Regions from separate parts of the Nocardia sp. NPDC049220 genome, predicted to be linked through region 1. Evidence: riboswitches for the same ligand, from Rfam matches in the RefSeq annotation. Region 1 holds a riboswitch; the other holds the start of a gene.
What was found. A riboswitch is a leader RNA that binds a small molecule or an ion and turns the genes downstream of it on or off. The one in region 1 is predicted to bind thiamine pyrophosphate.

Region 1 (7,689 bases):
CACACCCGGACTGAGTTGGCTGCCAGGCACGGTTCCCGATCCCTTCGGACATGACGACTGACCCCGGCGTGGGGCGTCCGGACATTCCACTCGGCCGCCGAGTAGTGCTGCGCTACCAGCTGCCCGCGGGCTATCCGCAACTGATGACCGACGTGATCGGCGAACTCGTCGCGCTGGATCCGCCGACCGTGCGCGGCGCCGACGGGCAGCTCGTTTCGGTGGCGCCGGAGCGGGTGATCGCGCTGAAAGCCATCGGCGCGCGGCCGATTCGCACCAAGGAGATCCGCGCGCTGGAGGCCGCCGCCGCCTACGCCTGGCCGGGGGTCGAGCACGACTGGATCGACGGTTGGCTGCTCCGGGCCGGCCGCGGCTTTACCGGTCGTGCCAATTCCGCTGTGCCGCTGGGCAGCTCCGGGCAACCGGCCGTCACCGCGGCGGACACCCTGCGCCGGATCGGCGAGTGGTATGCCGCGCGCGGACTGCCTGCTCAGCTCGCGGTGCCCGATCGGCTCGCCGTGGTGCCGCCGGGCTGGCACAGTTGGCGGGAAACACTGGTGCTGGCCATCGATATCGGCAATTTCGTTCTGCCGCAGGGTCCTTCGATGGTGCGTGTCGCGTCCGCACCCGATACCGACTGGCTGGAACTGCACCGTAGCGGCGATGACGCTGTCACGGCATCGGACGTTTCCGCACCCGTTCGCGAGGTACTGACCGCTGTGCACGACGGCGAACTCGGCTTCGCCTCGCTCGGCCTGCCGCGGCCCATCGCGATCGGCCGCGGCGCGCTGACCACCGCGCCGGACGGACGCCACTGGGTGGGCTTGACCTGCGTGGCCGTCGCGCCCGGGCACCGCAGACACGGGCTCGGCTCGCTGGTCTGCGCCGAACTTATCCGCTGGGGCAGCACGCGCGGCGCGACGCACGCTTACCTCCAGGTGGAAGCGACGAACGCGGCCGCCCGCGCGATGTACCGCGAGTTGGGCTTCGTCGAGCACCACAGCTACCGCTATGCCGGCCCGACGGCACACGCCGAGCCCGGCGGCCCGCGGTAGAACGGACCTGTCACCCCGTATGAAGGAAGGTCACTGTGCGTCTCGCCACCTGGAACGTCAATTCGATCCGCTCCCGACTCGACCGTGTCGCGGACTGGCTGGACCGCCAGGACATCGACGTGCTGGCCATTCAGGAGACCAAGTGCCGCGACGACCAGTTCCCGTTCGAGCGGTTCGACGAACTCGGTTACGAGGTGGCCCACCTCGGCATCAACCAGTGGAACGGGGTGGCGATCATATCCCGGGTCGGCCTGACCGACGTCGAATTCGCCTTTCCGAACCAGCCGGGGTTCGACAAGGACGCGGGCGACACGCTGATCAGCTCGCCGGTGGTCGAGTCACGTGCGATCGGGGCGACCTGCGGCGACGTCCGGGTGTGGAGTTTGTATGTCCCCAACGGCCGCACCCTCGACGACCCGCATTACGCGTACAAACTGGAATGGCTTGCCGCGCTGCGGGACAATGGCGCACGCTGGCTGGCCGAGCACCCGGAGGCGAAGATCGCGCTGGTGGGTGACTGGAATATCGCGCCGACCGACGACGACGTGTGGTCGGTCGAGTTCTTCGCCGACAAGACGCACACATCGCTGCGGGAACGGGAGGCGTTCTCCGCCGTTGTCGACGCGGGGTTCGTGGACGTGATGCGGCCGTTCGCCCCCGGGCCGGGCGTCTACACCTATTGGGACTACACCCAACTGCGTTTCCCACGCAAAGAGGGCATGCGCATCGATTTCATCCTCGCCTCACCTGCCTTGGCCGCCACCGCGACGGACGCGATGGTCGACCGCGAGGAGCGAAAAGGTAAGGGCGCCAGCGACCACGCACCGGTGATCGCCGAATTCACCGACTGACATCGAGTTATCTAGGCGCAACCCTACCGGCCGCACCCTCCGGCGCTGTCCGCGACATCGTCCACGCACGGCGGAATTTCCGTTCCCACCGGACCGGCAGTACCCTCCCGACCAGCGCTGATATGTTGTCGTTATGGGTAGCGATTCGGCCGTACAGATACGGCGGCGGGCGCGGCATCTCGGCCCGGAGCGACGCCGCCCACAGGTACTCGACATCGCGCTGGCAATCGCTGTGGAGCACGGCGTCGCCGCGGTCACCATGGCCGCGATCGCAGAGCGGATGCAGGTGACGCGCCCGGTGGTGTATGCCTGCTTCGCCGATCGCGTCGAGCTGATCGAGGCGCTGATCCGGCGCGAAGAGAGCTACCTGGTCAGCGGGGTACTGGAGGTGGTGACGCCGCGCGAGGTGAACGCGGACGAAACCGTGTTCGTCGAAGGCTTCCGCGCGCTGCTGACCAAGGCCGCGGGTCGGCCCGACGCGTGGCGGCTGGTGTACGGCAATCCCGATCCCGCCGTGGCGGATTCGTTCGGACGCGGCCGCGCACTCGTGGTCGAGCGCTGCGCCGAACTGCTGCGTCCCACGCTGCGCGCGTGGGGCACCGAGGACGCCGAAGGCAAGCTGCCCGTGCTGGTGGAACAGTGGGTGTCCGCGGGCGAAGGCGCGGTGCGGGCCCTACTCGCCGACGAGGGAAGCTGGACGCCACAGGAACTCGGCGCGTTCGTCGGCGCCGCGGTCTACCGCGCGCTACGCCACGCCTGAGCGAATGACAATTATTCGCCCATCGACGCGATGTATCAATAATTTGCTGCATATGGCGGCTATACTCCGTAATAATTTGCGCCGCTGCGTCGCGTTTTCGCTCCGCTCAGCATGTCCGATCACTACGATGGTGATCAACTATCCGACCACCGGCCTGGCGGAGGAACGGTTATGGCGTTCTATCGGCACCTGGGTGCGGTGCCACCGAAGCGGCACACCCAACATCGCGACGAACAGGGGCAGCTCTATTACGAGGAACTGATGGGCGAGGAGGGATTCTCCAGCGACTCCGCGCTGTTGTATCACCGTGGACTGCCGCCCGCGATAGTCGATTCGACGGTGTGGGAGCTACCCGATCAGTCCACGACGCCGAATCATCCACTGCGTCATCGCCATTTACGTCTACACGCCCTGTTTCCCGGCGACACCCCGACCGAGACCGATCCGGTCACCGGTCGCCGCCTGCTGCTGGGCAACGCGGACGTGCGGATCTACTACGTGGTCGCCGAACGCGGCTCGCCGCTGTATCGCAATGCGATCGGCGACGAGCTGGTGTATGTGGAATCCGGCGACGCCGTGGTCGAAACCGTCTTCGGCGCGTTGCCCGCGCGCAAGGGCGATCAGGTGCTCATCCCGCGGGCCACCACCCACCGCTGGCTGCCCACCGGGCCGGAACCGTTGCGCGCCTATGTGATCGAGGCGACCGGCCATATCACGCCGCCGAAGCGGTACCTGTCCAAGTTCGGTCAGCTGCTCGAGCACGCCCCCTACTGCGAGCGCGACCTACACGGGCCGACCGAGACGATCACCGCTACCGGCGCCGACATCGAGGTGCTGGTCAAACACCGACCCGGCGGAAAGGTCGTCGGCACTCGACTGGTTTACCAGACCCATCCCTTCGACGTGGTCGGCTGGGACGGCTGCCTGTACCCGTTCACCTTCAATATCGGCGATTTCGAGCCGATCACCGGCCGCATCCATCAGCCGCCGCCCGCCCACCAGGCGTTCGAAGGCGGCAATTTCGTCGTCTGCAATTTCGTACCGCGCAAGGTGGACTACCACCCGCTATCGATTCCGGTGCCGTACTACCACTCCAACGTCGACTCCGACGAGATCATGTTCTACTGCGGAGGAAGCTACGAGGCACGCAAGGGATCCGGGATCGGGCAGGGCTCGGTGTCGGTGCACCCCGGCGGCTACGCGCACGGACCACAGCCGGGTGCCTATGAAAACAGCATCGGACTCGAATTCTTCGACGAATTGGCCGTTATGGTCGATACCTTCCGCCCGCTGGAACTCGGCGAAGGCGCGCTCGCCTGCGAGGACCCGAACTACGCGTGGACCTGGTCCGGTCGGGGTCCCGCGTGAGGACCAGGATCGAGGTAGCCGCCGATTCCGTTTTCGGGCCGGACAACCTTCCCTATGGTGTGTTCGCGCCGCGCGGACGCGGAGGTCGGGTGGGCGTACGGATCGGCGATCACGTCATCGATCTCGCCGCGACACTCGAGGATGCGACATTCGCCAGGCCCGGATTGGCAGTGTTCATGGCGCAGGGCCCCGAGCGATGGCGCGAGGTGCGTGATCGAGTCCGCGAGTTGGTCGACGGCGAGATCGACAGCGCCGCGGTGCATGCGCTGTCCGAGGTGGACGTCGGTTTGCCGGTACGCGTCGGCGACTATGTGGACTTCTACGCAAGCATCGATCACGCGACGAACCTCGGCCGCTTGTTCCGGCCGGACAGCGAGCCGCTGCTGCCCAACTGGCGACATCTGCCGGTCGGCTACCACGGTAGGGCGGGCACCGTGGTGGTCTCCGGCACCGAGGTGGTGCGTCCGCACGGGCAGCGTGGCACCGACTCGGGCACTCCGGATTTCGGCCCGTCGCGACGGCTGGACATCGAAGCGGAACTGGGGTTCCTGATCGGTGTCGGTTCCCCGCTCGGCAGTCCGGTGAACATCGACGAGTTCGGCGACCGGATATTCGGCGTCGCGCTGATCAACGACTGGTCAGCACGAGATATCCAGGCGTGGGAGTACCAACCGCTCGGACCATTCCTCGGCAAGTCGTTCGCGACCTCGATCTCGGCCTGGGTGACACCGCTGGCGGCGCTGGAGGCCGCCCGGATCCCGCTGCCCGAGCAGTCGCCGGAACCATTGCCCTATCTCCAGGAGACCGAGCGTTGGGGCCTCGACATCGATTTCACCGTCGCCTGGAACGGACAACCGGTCGCCTATCCGCCCTACGCCCGGATGTATTGGTCACCGGCGCAAATGCTGGCGCATCTCACCGCGAACGGCGCGGCCACCCGCACCGGCGACCTCTATGCCTCCGGCACCGTCTCCGGACCGGAACCGGACCAGCGCGGCTCGTTCATCGAATTGTCCTGGGGCGGAACCGCACCGGTTCTGGTGAACGGCCAGCAGCGCACCTTCCTGGAGGACGGCGACGAGGTAACCATCACTGCCACCGCACCCGGCCCTAATACCGCGCGGATCGGACTCGGTGAGGTGAAAGGCCGCATCCAGCCGGCCCGGTCGCGGTGATTGCCTGATATCCGGACACTGCCGAGTCGCGGAGGACGCCGGCGCCGAATCCGCCGACGTGGAACGTGTCGAGTCGCCGGGCACTCCGGGTGGACGGGTATGGTCGGTCGGGAAATTCACAAGCCAACGGGGGCTCGCACCAGCGGGCTGAGAGGACGGCTAGCCGAACAGGCGCCAGGGCCGTCGACCGTATGAACCTGACCGGGTAATGCCGGCGTAGGGAGGAAAGATGGCAATCACCGCTGCGTCCGACGGTGCCTCCGCACCTGTCGACGGTGTCACCACCGGCCCCATCGAGGGCAGCAACAAGCACTACCTGGAGGTCGATGAACTGCGCGTTCCGGTGCGCCGGATCACGCTGAGCAATGGCGAGCACTTCGACGTCTACGACACCTCGGGCCCGTACACCGACGTCGCGGCGGAGATCGACCTCGAAGCCGGTCTGCCGAAGTTGCGCGACGCGTGGACCAGGCCCGAACCGGTGTCCGCGCAAATACCCGCCACCGAACGCACCGATGGTCCGCGTACCCAACTCGCCTGGGCACGCCAGGGCATCGTCACACCGGAGATGCGCTTCATCGCCGCGCGCGAAGGGGTGTCGCCGGAGTTGGTGCGTGCCGAGGTGGCCGCGGGTCGAGCGGTGATCCCGGCCAACCACCGGCACCCCGAGCTCGAGCCGACCATCATCGGCAAGAAGTTCCTGGTCAAGATCAACGCCAATATCGGTAACTCGGCCGTCTCCTCCTCGATCGCCGAGGAGGTGGAGAAGATGGTGTGGGCCACTCGCTGGGGCGCCGACACCATCATGGACCTGTCCACCGGCAAGAACATCCACGAGACGCGCGAATGGATTCTGCGCAACTCCCCGGTTCCGGTCGGGACCGTACCGATCTATCAGGCGCTGGAGAAGGTGAACGGCGACCCGACCGCGCTCACCTGGGAGATCTACCGCGACACTGTGCTCGAACAGTGTGAACAGGGCGTCGACTACATGACCGTGCACGCGGGCGTGCTGTTGCGCTACGTGCCACTGACCGCCAAGCGGGTCACCGGCATCGTCTCGCGCGGCGGGTCGATCATGGCGGCGTGGTGTCTGGCCCACCATCAGGAATCGTTCCTGTACACGCACTTCGAGGAGCTCTGCGAGATTCTCGCACGCTACGACGTCACCTTCTCGCTCGGCGACGGCCTGCGTCCGGGCTCCATCGCCGACGCCAACGACGAGGCGCAGTTCGCCGAGTTGCGCACCCTCGGCGAACTGACGACGATCGCGAAATCCCATGGCGTGCAGGTGATGATCGAGGGCCCCGGTCACGTGCCGATGCACAAGATCGTGGAGAACGTGCGGCTCGAGGAGGAACTGTGCGAGGAGGCGCCGTTCTATACACTCGGCCCGCTGGCCACCGACATCGCGCCCGCCTATGACCACATCACCTCGGCCATCGGCGCCGCGATCATCGCCCAGGCGGGTACGGCCATGCTCTGCTATGTCACGCCGAAGGAGCACCTCGGCCTGCCCAACCGCGACGACGTCAAGGTCGGTGTGATCACCTACAAAATCGCCGCACACGCCGCCGACCTGGCCAAGGGACACCCGCACGCGCAGGACCGCGACAACGAATTGTCCAAGGCGCGGTTCGAATTCCGCTGGCGCGACCAGTTCGCACTGTCACTGGATCCAGACACCGCTCGCGAGTACCACGACGAGACACTGCCCGCCGAGCCGGCCAAGACCGCGCACTTCTGCTCGATGTGCGGCCCGAAGTTCTGCTCGATGCGCATCTCGGCCGACGTGCGCGAGTACGCCGCGCGCCAAGGCCTGACCGAGGACGACGCCCTGGCGGCGGGGATGGCGGAGAAGTCCGCGGAGTTCGCCGACCGCGGCAACGCCGTCTACCTGCCGGTCGTTTCGTAGCGAGTGATCGCCGCCCGCCGTCTTCGGCGGGCGGCGTATCGATCGTCCGCCGAGCTGTTCGGTAATGATCCAGCCGCGACGCTAAAACGGGGGAGGTCTTGCAGATCGGCAGCCGATCGAGTGCGCGCGGGCATTGCGGCGAGATCCGCGCCAGACCAAGCCCCACTACCCCTGGCACGCGGCGCACGGCCGTGCAATCGAGGGTTCCATGGGCGAGTGGGCTTCGCACGAACGCCGCACCCAGACAACCGGTGTGGGCGGCACACGCCCGAGCCGGGGTGAACATCACATGCCTATCACGTCATCGGTCAGACAGGGCGAACCTTCGCATGTACCGTCCACGCAGGCCGGCACCGAATTCACTGAACCGAGTTCAGTGATCGCCGGTGGCCGCCCGAAGAACCACACCCTCGTCGGCGATGTCTTGCACGGTTGTGACGTCCTCCCTATCGCACTGTCTGGTCGATCAAGCGGCGGGCGGCACGATCGGTGCGATCGACATCGCCGGTGATCAGCCGATCCTGCAGGATGCCGCGCAGACCCGAGATGAGCAGGGTCGCGACCACGT
Region 2 (7,689 bases), on a different contig from region 1:
ATACACTTGTATTATCGCTGATCGTGGGTTATAACTGGCCTGAGTGGGCACTGTTGTCGCTCGTGGGGATCGATCCGCACGAGGTACTGCAGGTGCTCATGGGTGTCCGCCGCTGGCCTCGGCAGGCGCGTGGGCGGAATGCGCTGCCGGTCCTGACGGTGTGGGGCCGTACCAGCACCGGCCGGCCACTGGTGGTCGCTGTCCGCCGCACCGAAGGCTGGCAGTGGGACATCCTGGGTGCGGTCGAGATGTCCGACGCCCAGGTGGCTGAACTCGAGCGTTGGGAGCACGCCGATGACTGATTACCCGACAAACCCGACCGACGTCCCGGACTTCCTGTCCGGCCTCGAATACAGCGACGTGCCGGTGGATCCGGCCGAGGTGCCGCCACCGCTGTGCCCGGACGACACGGTCACCGTCACCACCTCACTGCGCATCCCGCTCGATCTGCACCAGCGGGTCAAGAAGGCCGCTGAACAGCGCAACGTGACCATGTCCGCGCTCATCCGCGACTGGATCGAACTAGAACTGGCAACCCTGGAGAACGACCAACCGATTTCCCGCGCCGACGCGCTGCGCGCACTGGCCGCACTACACCCGCTGCGCCGGTCGGCGTAACGAACCCGCCGCGTCACCGTTGTCGCGGCACAGCGTCCGATCGAACTGTGTGACCAACCGTCGGTGGCGAGGCCGAATACTTCACGGGCGTGCCAGCCGTGTCCGCAGAGCAAGGGCGTCGCGTGGCGCCATGACCTTCGCGTCGTTGTCGAAATAGGCGAACACGTCGCCGGTCTCGGCCCACGCGCGGATCTTCACCGCCCACTCGTCCAGGGCATGGTCGGTGTACCCGCTGACGTAGAGTTCGTCGTGTCCATGTAGCCGGATGTACACGAAATCCGCGGTGACCTCCTCGAGCAGCGGATACTTGCCCGCCGCATCGGCGACCACCAGTGCGACGCCGTGCCGCCTGAGCAAGTCGGTGCACTTCGGCGTCACGAAGCTGTCGTGCCTGACTTCCAGCGCGTGCCGCAGCGGACGGTCGGCGTCTGTCGCCGCGTAGGCGGGGTCGACCCGCTGGTCGTGTCGTCGAGCGACCTCGACGCCCTGCACGGTGGTGCGGGGGAGGTGGCTGAGGAACGTGTCGATCAGCTGCACGTCGAACGGCAACGTCGGTGGCAGCTGCCACAGGATCGGTCCCAGCTTCGGTCCGAGCGCGAGCGGTCCGGACGCGAGGAAGTTGGCCAGCGGGGCGTCGTCGTCGCGCAGGCGCTTCATATGGGTGATGTACCTACTGCCCTTCACCGCGAACACGAAATCGTCCGGGGTCTGCTCGGCCCAGGTTCGGTAGCTGGACGGACGTTGCAGCGCGTAGAACGACCCATTGATCTCGACCGAATCGAGGCGTTCGGACAGATAGGCCAGTTCCCGCTTCTGCGTCAGGCCCGCTGGATACAACGTCCCTCGCCACGGCGGATACACCCACCCCGACGTGCCGACTCGGATCTGCCCCATCTCTCCATCGTGGCAAACCGCTACGCCGGTTTGCGCGGCGCTGTGATTCGCCCGACCAGCCACGCCACCAGGACCGCCGCTCCGAACGACAGCAGCGAGGCGCTCATCCATGCCTGCTTGGTGAAATGTACGATCCCCTGAATCCATATCCAGAAGTCGGTCCACCGCCCCGCGTCACCGGGGTTGACCAGCTGATACACCGTGAGTCCCACCAGCCAGGCGACGATCATTCCCCAACGGGAGGGGGCATCATGCGCGGTGTTCCACACACCGTTCGCGCGCAGGAAGAAATCGGCCACCAGCACACCGAGCAGTGGTACGAAGACCGATCCGATCAGCCCGAGGAAGCCGAAGTAGTCGGCCATGTCCAACCGCAGCGCGAACAGTGTGATCAGGGTGCCCAGGCCGATCGACAGGATGCGGCGGTCGACTCGCGGCGTCAGATTCTGGATCGAGACCGCGGTGGAATAGACGTTGGCGAACGACTGGTCGGCCTCGCGCAGCACGAAGACGAAGAAGAACAGTGCGCCTAGGCTCACCTGCAGGAATGGTGTATACGGGCTGTCGTCCGCGGTCGTGAGCGCCAGCGCGAACAGTCCCAGGACATAGGCGATGATCTGGGTGAGGGCGTATGCCCCGCTGGCCGCCCCGAACGCCGAGCGGCTGCTGCGGGAGTGGCGGGTGTAGTCGGCGGCGACCGGCACCCAGGAGATGGAGACAGCGAGGGCGGCATCGGTGGCAATCCAGAAGAGGTTCCAGTCGACCCCGAACGGGCCGTCGCCCCGCGGTCCGGGATCGGCCAGCAGGTCGGGGAGCCCGCTGCGGATGAACTGGACATAGAACCAGATCAACGCGATGACCACGCCGACCGTCACGAACCGGCGCAGTACTCGGACCGACCCGAGGGGCCAGATCGTCAGGACGGTGGTGAGCAGTCCCGCGGCCACCACGTAGAGCCAGTGCGGCCCGCCGTGGAACAGTTCGGCGGCCGCATCGCCGATCACGATCAGCTCGAATGTCCCCCAGCCGATCAGCTGCGCAACGTTCAGAACTGTCGGCAGGTAGCTCAGCTTCGCGCCGAACAGACCACGAAGCAGCACCATCGCGGGCTTGCCGGTCCGCGCGCCGGGGACAGCCGCCGCACCGAGCATCAGCCCGCCCAGCACGGTCCCGATGATCGTCGCGAGGATGCCCGCCGCGATCGAGATCTGCGCTGCGCCCTGTGCGTTCGGCGCCAGCACTGTGTAGGCGCCGGAGAACGCGAAGAGGCTGACGCCGAGGTTGGCCCAGAATGCGCTCTGATCCCAGAACGACAGCACTTTCGGTGCGGGCTGGTCGAGCGTGAGCGGGGCTTCGTGGCCGGCATTGTCCAGGGTCGATGACGCCATGACGGTAATGCTCCCTACGCCGGCATTACCCGGACAGGTTCATGCGGTCGGCGACGCGTAGGGTACGCCCTCTCAGCCCGGCCGAGCCCGAGCTCCCGCGATGGGTGATTCCGGCGAATAGTACACCCGCACCAGAGTCGGGCATGATGGAATACGAGGTCGACCTGACTCCGCCGCCGCAGAGGCCCGATGGCCCGGGTGGTGTAACGAATCAGCGCTGCCGGGAGCAGGGCGCCTCGCATCGAGAATGAATTGCTCCGTACGAACATGTTCGCTCTGGCGGCCGTAGCCGGAAACCGGCGCTCGTGCGGTGAGCCTTCCTATGGTTACCGGGTAGCACCCTTACGACTTCACCCCGGAGTTGCCGATCTGGAAGAACCCGGACGGACATGCTGATCCCGCGCTGCTCGCCCGCGTCGTCTACACCCCTGGACACTGACGTAGCAGCGGTGTCAGTGCCCGTTACACCGGCAGATCCTGCGGGTAGCGGTCGGCGACTCGACCGAAAGCCTGGTACCTGAAAGCCGATTCGGGTGCGGCGTCCGCAGCCCCGACAGCCGGCGGCGCGCCACCGGCTCGGGCCCACTACCAGGACAGCGACGACGCATGCTGACCTCTCGGCGGTCGCTCCGATCGGCACGCACTACGTCGGGCGCAATCGCCCGTGCTACTGGGAAGTCGGGTGGGCCGCGCCGTTCGATCCGCCGCGATGGCGAACTATCCCATGAGGAACGAGCCCGCGAACCACGCCAGCACCACGAGGACGGCTCCGACCAGCGCGCCGGGAAACAGTGCCCGGCCCTGCTTGGCTGCCCTCCCGGACATCACCGCGCCGACAACGAATCCCGTGATTCCGCCGCCGACCATCACCCAGACACCCGCGCTGATGTCGACCCGACAGCCGGGTTTGGACTCGCACACACCACCCGCCATCAGGAACCAGGGCGCGAGCACCACGGACATCATGGCCAGCGTCGCGGGCAGGAACCACAGCAACGCACTCACGATCAGATCAGCGCTGCCCGGTGGCTCGACCGCGCGGGGTTCGATGCTTTCGCGTGTGGGATAGCCGGAGGGGCTGGCGCCTTGGGACACCTGGTTCAGATAACCGTGCATCGTGTCTCGCTATCGCTCGTCATGGAGTCGGCCGGGCCGATGGATGTTATACACCAGCCGCGTGACCGCCGAACTTGTTGTGTCCCCGTCGATGCGGGGCCGCGGCGCCCGTGACCACTCCACCACCATGCCATCCGGTCCACCCATCGCCGGCATCCCCCGCGTGCGGCGTCTCCGGTGCATTGACAGCGAATCCTCGGCATCGCCGCCGCTACCGATCGTTGCTGCGGATCGAGTGGACGGCTTCAGCGCAGTGCCCGCGCATCCGGTGGATCGACGACCGAAAACTGGAGTGACAGTGCCCTGAACGGCGCTGCCGCGACGGAATCGTCCCATGTCACCGGTGACTACCGATGCCCGCGATCTACCTACTGGGCCATTGTGTTTGTCGATCCGCCCGGCGGTCGGGGGTGACGAGTCGAGTCGTCGCGCCGAACATGTTGGACGACAAGCGAGTTGGGACGGCGCGGTGTCGCTCGCCGGATCGCAATCGTCGAATTCACCTCTGATGGGGGAGCAGCACCGTGACCCACGACCACACCTCTCCTGCGAATGAGAGTGGCGCGCAATATAGTGCGCATCCCGCATTCAGCGACGCCGACGCCGAGCGTGTAGCGCTGTACACCGAGAAGTTCGCCGCCGACCCGCATCGCGCCTACCGGGAGATGCGGACCCGGCACGGATCGCTGGTGCCGGTCGAACTGGCGCCCGGAGTGCCCGCGACATTGGTGATCGGGTACCACGCCGCGGTGCAGATTCTGCACGATCCGGCGCACTTCCCGGCCGACCCCCGGACCTGGCAGGCGAACGTCCCCGCGGACTGCCCGGTGCTGCCGGTCATGGAGTGGCGCCCGAACGCGTTGCGGAGCGCGGGCGCCGACCACGCCCGCTACCGGCAGGCCAACACCGCGAGCATCAATGCCGTCGACCTGCACGCGCTTCATGCGACGGTAGAACGGATCGCCGTCCCCCTGATCAACGACTTCTGCGCGTCGGGCAAATCCGATCTGGTGTCCCAGTACGCGTTTCCGCTCGCCTTCGAGACGATCAACGCGATGCTCGGCTGCCCGCAGGAGATCGGGCAGCAGGTCGCCGCCGCGACCGCCGCGGTGTTCGACGGCGTCGATGCCGAACGGGGCAATCAGATGCTCAGTGCGGCGCTGTTGCGGCTGGTCGAGCTCAAACGCGCCGAGCCGGGCGACGATATCGCGACCCGCCTGATCCAGCATCCGGCGAACCTCGACGACGCGGAACTGATCCACCAGCTGGTGGTCCTCTACGGCGCGGGCATCGAACCGCTACAGAACCTGATCATCAACAGCCTGGTGCTGATCCTGACCGACGACCGATTCGGCGGCGATGTCCTCGGCGGCAGCCTGTCCACCCGGGACGCCCTCGACGAGGTGCTGTTCACCGATCCGCCGATGGCGAACTTCTGCGTCACCTACCCGCGTCAGCCGATCCTGATCGGCGACGTCTGGCTGCCCGCGCACCAGCCGGTCGTAATCAGCATGGCGGGGTGCAACAACGACCCGGCGATCGGCTCCGCCGACCATACCGGCAACCGATCGCACCTGGCCTGGGGCGCCGGCCCGCACGCATGCCCAGCGCGGAGTCCGGCCTATCTGATCGTCCAGGATGCGATCGACCAGCTGCTCGACGCGCTTCCCGAACTTCGGCCCGCGGTGGACGCGCACAAGTTGACCTGGCGGCAAGGGCCTTTCCATCGAGCCCTTGCCGCGCTGCCGGTCGTTTTCCCCGCGCTGCCCACCTGGCAGCCCTGACAGCTGAGTCGGTCACCGCTCAGGCAGGGGCGTCCGCGAACCGGGCCATGTTCGCCGGGCGTGCGAAGGTATCCGCGAACGCGTCGGCCAGCATCGGGTCGTGCTGCGCGGCGAGCATCAGCTCCTGCATCGCTGGGGGCGGGTCGAGCACCGTCATGGTCCACAGCGCCGCAGGGTGCGCGATGCCGGTGAGCCACGGCGTCGCTGCCCACTCCATCCAGGCCCGGTCGTAGGGGCCCGCGGGGTCGTGCAGGATCGCCTCGCCATAGCGGATAGCGCAGTGGATGGCGTTATTGGCGCCCTGCGCGCCCCCCGGGTCCATCCGGCAGACTACGTCGCCGCCACCGAGCACCGGCGTGCCGGACGGAAGAGTGCCCACCGCCTTGCGCATGGCCGGTGCCACGGCGCCGACCAGAGTCGCTCCGGCGTCGGTCAATTCGGCGTCGCGATATCGATCGGCCAACTCGGCGGGCAAGTAACGGTCAAGCAGCTGTTTGGCCTGTCGGAGGCGTTCGGCAGGCGTGCTGTGCCGATCGAACACATCCAGCGAACTGCCCGGCCGCGCCTCGAAAAGTACCATCTCACAGCGGCGTTCCTGCCCGGGTGGCCCGGTCAGACCGGGATACGAGATCACTTCTCCATGCTCGGGCAGTGAAATATAGCTACCGAGGTGGTCCGGGTCCGACTCGACGCCGTCGAGATACAGCACCGCGAGGCGGCGTAGCGGTTCGGCCGGAAGAGTCCACGCCGGGTCGGCCTCGAAACAGGCGGCGAGCTCACCCGAGGCGCGGGTCACAACGGTCAGATCGTAGTCGGCCGCCGTGCGGTCGAGTTCCGCCACCGACGGCTCGGCGATACGCAGGTCTCCACCCGCGGCCACGAAATCGGTGAGCCAGTGCGCGAACACCGTCCGTTGGTCCACGCTCTGTGCCGGTCGGGTGAAGCGCCCTGCCCACCCTGCCGTCACCGTGCGGTCGACGACCATAGCGAGGCGGATACCCTCGATGTTCGGCGCGGCCGAGCGCCAGACGCCCAACCCTGCATGTGATTCGAGGTCCAGGGTCGCCGGAAACTTGACCTGTGTGCTGGTCACGGTGCCCGCGAGCACGGCAGCGGCATCGCGGTGGGTCACCAGAGTGACCGACTTGCCGCCACGCAGGAGCTGGTGGGCGAGGGGTAACCCACATTCCCCCGCCCCGAGGATTTGTATCTGTGCCACTGCAGGTCCTTTCGGTCGGAGATCGACTGCGGTACAGCGAAATCGTCGGCGAATAGGTGGGTGTGGCACATCGGTAGAGGCCGTCCGCCTCGCGTGCGTACCGGATCTTTGCCGAACCCCCATTCTCCTGCATTCCGTCGCCGTTGCCCGACTACGCTGCATTGGTGTGTCGGTAGAACGTACGTCGGGTCCAGGTCCTCCACCGGCGGCCACCAGCGATTTCGTCGGCCGCGATCGCGAGCTGGAGAAGATCGGGATGTTGCTGCTCGGCTCCACCCGGCTGGTCACCCTGATCGGCGTGGGCGGGATCGGCAAGACTCGGTTGGCGACGGAGGTCGCGCATCGCCTGCACAAGGCGCGGCGAGTGCCGGTGCACTGGGTGCGCCTGGCCCGGTTGTCCAGGGATGCCGATGCGTCGGCGATCGAAGAGGAACTCGCACAGTCGTTGGTGGCCGCGGACTTCTCCGGAAGGTCGGCGTGGGATGCGGTGATCGCCACACTCGCCCGAACCGATGCCGTCGGCCGCGCCGTGCGGACGATCCTCGTGATGGACAATTGCGAGCACGTCCTGGACGGGGCGGGTCGGGTGATTGCCGACCTGCTCGACGCGGTACCCGGACTCACCGTGCTCGCCACCAGCCGCGAGGCGATCGGCTGGATCGACGAGCAA

Region 2: another riboswitch for thiamine pyrophosphate. It lies ahead of AB0C34_RS07355 (cytosine permease); the one in region 1 lies ahead of thiC (phosphomethylpyrimidine synthase ThiC).

What each region holds. Positions count from the first base shown of each region.
Region 1 is NZ_JBEZDA010000002.1:792,110-799,798, reverse strand. It holds gene AB0C34_RS10700 (peptide deformylase) at 1-61, shown strand, start outside; gene AB0C34_RS10695 (GNAT family N-acetyltransferase) at 51-1,052, shown strand; gene AB0C34_RS10690 (exodeoxyribonuclease III) at 1,088-1,903, shown strand; gene AB0C34_RS10685 (TetR/AcrR family transcriptional regulator) at 2,037-2,663, shown strand; gene AB0C34_RS10680 (homogentisate 1,2-dioxygenase) at 2,835-4,031, shown strand; gene fahA (fumarylacetoacetase) at 4,028-5,206, shown strand; TPP riboswitch at 5,323-5,446, shown strand; gene thiC (phosphomethylpyrimidine synthase ThiC) at 5,436-7,121, shown strand; gene AB0C34_RS10665 (TetR/AcrR family transcriptional regulator) at 7,568-7,689, opposite strand, start outside.
Region 2 is NZ_JBEZDA010000001.1:1,647,501-1,655,189, forward strand. It holds gene AB0C34_RS07340 (hypothetical protein) at 24-302, shown strand; gene AB0C34_RS07345 (CopG family transcriptional regulator) at 295-618, shown strand; gene AB0C34_RS07350 (DUF72 domain-containing protein) at 700-1,512, opposite strand; gene AB0C34_RS07355 (cytosine permease) at 1,533-2,900, opposite strand; TPP riboswitch at 2,894-3,009, opposite strand; gene AB0C34_RS07360 (hypothetical protein) at 3,618-4,016, opposite strand; gene AB0C34_RS07365 (cytochrome P450) at 4,634-5,800, shown strand; gene AB0C34_RS07370 (styrene monooxygenase/indole monooxygenase family protein) at 5,820-7,019, opposite strand; gene AB0C34_RS07375 (AAA family ATPase) at 7,186-7,689, shown strand, end outside.